2 regions of the Mesorhizobium sp. LNJC405B00 genome follow, and region 1 is predicted to be linked to the other one. Evidence: riboswitches for the same ligand, from Rfam matches in the RefSeq annotation. Region 1 holds a riboswitch; the other holds the start of a gene.
What was found. A riboswitch is a leader RNA that binds a small molecule or an ion and turns the genes downstream of it on or off. The one in region 1 is predicted to bind thiamine pyrophosphate.

Region 1 (2,197 bases):
AGCGCGACCATCATCGGGAAGAAGGTGACGAGCGCCACAAGCAGGATCTTTGGCATCAGCCCGAAGCCGAACCACAGCACGATGAGCGGCGCGATCGCGACCAGCGGCAAGGTCTGGCTGACGATCAGCAGCGGAAACAGCGCGCGGCGCAGCGGGGCCAAGAAATCGACCAGCGCCGAAAACACGAAGGCAGCGACCAACGAGCAGGCGAAGCCGGCTGATGTGGCGCGGATGGTGGGCAGCGTGTTGTCGGCCAGGGCGGCGCGATGCTCCCAGGCCTGCTGCAGCACGCGCGACGGCGCCGGCAGCATGGTGGGCGCAGCGCCACCATAGCGGGCGTAGAGCTCCCACGCCGCGAGGAGCAGGGCGGAGGCGCAGGCGGCGGGGATGGTCTTGGCGATGGCTGCGGCTAATCTCCCCCCTCGAGGGGGAGATGTCGCCGAAGGCGACAGAGGGGGTCGTCTCGCATAGAGCGCCCACGCCTTGCCGATGCGAAAAGGACGTCGGCGCTCCACGCGCTGGGACCCCCTCTGGCCTGCCGGCCATCTCCTGCTCGAGGGGGGAGATTCGTGGGCATCGCGGTCTTCGCCAATCGCCAATGGCTCCCCTCCTCTTTGTGCTGAGGGGTCAGAGGCATCTCCTCCACGCAATGGGTCAGATAAACCAGCCACGGCAACATCCTCGAGGAACGACGCTTGAGCCGCGGCTCAGACCCCGCTCGGGCTGTTCGCCGAAATCGTGATGTCGAGGGTGACGTGGCCGGCGCCGGGGCCGAAGCGGCAGAAGGCCTCGTTGAGCGTGGCAAACACCGCACCGGCATCGCCGCGCAGTTTGGTGCAGAAGTTCTTTGAGCGTTCAAAGACGCCGGACTGCTTCAGGAAATCGATGCAGCCATAGATCTCGTCCATATGGTCGCCTGTGCCCATCACATAGAGCGAGAACTGCGCCGCCACCGGCTGGCCGGTCGACGGCGTGGCCTGGACAGCGCGGATCGCGGCGATCTTGCGCTCGTCCAGCGGAATGGCGGGGCCGCCGGTCTCGTCGGAGCGGCAGATCGGATCGTCGGGCTCGCCCGGACAGCCGCGCGAGACCGCCGCCGAAAGCACGCAGTGCTTGCCGCTTCTGGCCGCCGCGACGAACAGGTCGCGCATGGCGGGAAACAGCACCTCGGGCGGCCCGACCATAAGCGTCGAGATGTCGTCGGTTTCGATCCGCAGCCGGTCGCGCCACGGATCGAGCGCGCCGAGCGCGCCAAGGATGACGCCGACGAAATCGTCGGTCATGGGATAAAGGGAAATCTGTGCGCCTGAAAACATCGCCCGCCTCGCTCCGCTGGTATTATCCAGATCAGCTTTAGGGTCCGAAGGCTTGCCGCCCTCATCTCAGCCCCGACCATACGGAGCACCCCTGTGGATGAGCGGGTTAAAGCATTGTTCGCGACATTGGGGAAGCCGTTTGTTGAAGGCACTGCGGCAAAGTGTTTTGGGCCAGACGGGCCGGGCGCCCGGGCGTTAACGGACGACTCGTCAGTTCGTTGCGTTATAAGGTTTCCACGAATTTCTTATAACTGCGTTGAAATTCAAGCTGATAAACGTAATTATAAGAAAACGGCAGAGACTCCGCGCAGCCCTTACGGTTTCTGGATCTCCTTATCCGCGACCCCATCCGGACTGCGCTCCTGCATCGCTCGGGCTTGCCTGTGCTGGTCCCCTCGCCCCAGCGCTACGCCATCCACAAGCTGATCGTCGCCTCGCGACTCGGGCCGAGCGCTGGGGCCAAGCGGGAGAAGGATCTCCATCAAGCGCGCCTGCTGACCCAAGCGCTCGAAGCCACGCGTCGCCAGGACGACCTTGCCTTCGCCTTCATGGAAGCGTGGGACAAGGGCGAAAACTGGCGCGAGACGATCCGGCGCGGCCTGAACCTGTTCGACGCCGACACGAGGGAAACAGTCAACACCATCCTGGGAAAATCCCTCCGCGAAATTGGTGCGAGTCCTGAAGGATTCACGATGCGTGATTAGCTGAAGCGACCGCTGCTATATTCATTGTCATCGTCCCAACTGTACGAAATTGGCTTGACGCTCGTTCGTACATAAAGTACGATATCTCTTTTCGCAGAGAGGAATGTCCTTGAGCACAGCGAACCATGTTGCCTTCGCCGATCTCTCTCGTCCTTTGCTGTCACCCCCGTCATTGCC
Region 2 (2,197 bases), on a different contig from region 1:
GCGATTTGCCGCGACCTCTTCCGGGCTGAACAGCAAGGTCTTCGCCGGCTTGACCAGCCTATCAAAAGCCGGATTGAGCGGCTTGTCGGTTTTCCCGGCCGGGAACATCCAGTTGGTCTCCGGAATGACATCCTGGAATTTCGGCCCGGTCATGAAGGCCAGGAACTTCGCCGCCAGCGGATTCTTCGCGCCCGTGGTGGTGATGCCGGCGACTTCGATCTGCAGATACTCGCCTTCCTCGAACGAGGCCGCCTGGTAGCGCCCGGTGTTCTCGGCCACCATGTGGTAGGCCGGCGACGTCGTATAGGAAAGCACCATCGGCGCCTCGCCCTTGGTGAACAGGCCGTAGGCCTCGCTCCAGCCCGGCGTCACCGTCAGCACTTTGCCCTTGAGTTTCGCCCAGGCTTCCGGCGCCTTGTCGCCATAGACCGACTTGACCCACAGCAGCAGGCCGAGGCCCGGCGTCGACGTCCTCGGATCCTGGATGACGATCTTGTCGGCGGCATCGCCCTCGACCAGTTCCTTCAGGCTCTTCGGCGGGCTCTTCAGCTTTTCGGTGTCGTAGACGACGGCGAAATAACCATAATCATAGGGCACGAAAGTGTCGTCGCTCCAGCCGCCCGGCACGTTGTTTTCAGCCACCGCGCCATGTGGGACAAACAGGCCGGAAGCCTTGGCTTCCGCGGTGAGGTTGGTGTCAAGACCAAGCACGATATCGGCCTTGGTCGAGGCACCTTCGAGCTTGACGCGGTTGAGCAGCGCGACGCCGTCGGCCACCGAGACGAAGTCGACGCTGCAGCCGCACTCGGCCTCGAATTCCTTCTTCACCTGGGGGCCCGGACCCCAGTCGGCAGTGAAACTCTCATAGGTATAGATCGTGAGTTTTTCCTGCGCGGACGCAGAGCTTGCCAGTAGCGAAACAGCAAGCCCCAGCGCTGGGACAAGACGGGACAAAAACATGCGCATCGGCGCCTCCTTCATTCGTGTTGAAAGGAATTGAGGCGTCGGGCTGTCCGAAGCGTCTAATCCCTCCGCCGGTACAAACCGGATCAGGTTCAGCGGGTTGGCGAGACTGCCTCTCAGCCGGTCCGCGAAGATCGCGTCCGGCACCCCGTTAGAGCGTTTCGACACATAGGCCCGGCCAAGGTGCCACGCAAGTGGAAGTTTGCCCGAGCATGATCCCGGAAAGTGGAATCCGTTTCCGGAAAAAGATCATGCTCCAACAAAGAGTGACGGTGCCGCTCGGCCTTCCGTTTCGTCGGCGGGGCTGGTAAGGGCCAGCGGATATGAGCACATTCACCATCCTGCTTGGCGGCGATCTCGTCCGCACGCCGCGGCTCGAACGCCAGGTCGCGGGCACGCGCGTCATCGCCGCCGACGCCGGCATCGATCATGCCCGCCTGCTCGGCCTGATGCCGGAGCTGTGGGTCGGCGATTTCGATTCCGTGCCGGCGGACCTGCCTGCCGATCTCGCCGCCGTGCCGCGGGAGGTGTTTCCTCCCGAAAAGGACAAGACCGATGGCGAACTGGCGATCGCGGTGGCATTGGGACGCGGCGCCACCAGCCTGGTGCTGGCCGGCGCTTTCGGCGGCAAGCGCGCCGACCACGCCTTCCTGCATCTGGCGCTCAGCCTGCGGCTGACAGAGACAGGCACAAAAGTGCTGTTGACCAGCGGAGCGCAGGAAGGCGCCCCTCTGCTGCCTGGCAAGGCCGGCTTCGACTATGCCGACGGAACGCTGTTTTCGGTGCTCGGCTTTTCCGATCTTTCGGGCCTCACCGTGTCCGGCGCGAAGTGGCCGCTCGACCATGTCGAGGTCGTGTTCGGCTCGTCGCTGACCATCTCGAACGAGGTCAAGTCCAACAAGACCGGGGGCCTCGAAATCGCGCTCGGCCATGGCCGCGCGCTGCTGCTCGCCCACCCCTATCCCTTGCCTGAAAGCTGACATGGCCCCGCCCCTTCTCAACCTCGACGGCATAAGACTGACCTTTGGCGGCACGCCGCTGCTCGATGGCGCCGAACTGACGGCGTCCGCCGGTGACAAGATCGCGCTCGTCGGCCGCAACGGCTCCGGCAAGTCGACGCTCCTGAAGATTGCCGCGGGCCTGATCGAGCCGCAAGACGGCGAGGTCTTCCGCCAGCCTTCGGCAACGGTGCGCTATCTCCCGCAAATGCCCGACATGGACGGCTTTGCCAATG

Region 2: another riboswitch for thiamine pyrophosphate. It lies ahead of thiB (thiamine ABC transporter substrate binding subunit); the one in region 1 lies ahead of X756_RS148480 (YkoF family thiamine/hydroxymethylpyrimidine-binding protein).

What each region holds. Positions count from the first base shown of each region.
Region 1 covers NZ_AYWC01000009.1:37,054-39,250, reverse strand. The annotation lists gene X756_RS148475 (ABC transporter permease) at 1-452, opposite strand, end outside; gene X756_RS148480 (YkoF family thiamine/hydroxymethylpyrimidine-binding protein) at 708-1,316, opposite strand; TPP riboswitch at 1,307-1,419, opposite strand; partial or broken gene X756_RS148485 (GSU2403 family nucleotidyltransferase fold protein) at 1,631-2,020, shown strand.
Region 2 covers NZ_AYWC01000041.1:10,563-12,759, forward strand. The annotation lists gene thiB (thiamine ABC transporter substrate binding subunit) at 1-966, opposite strand, end outside; TPP riboswitch at 1,010-1,124, opposite strand; gene X756_RS136775 (thiamine diphosphokinase) at 1,287-1,943, shown strand; gene X756_RS136770 (ABC-F family ATP-binding cassette domain-containing protein) at 1,945-2,197, shown strand, end outside.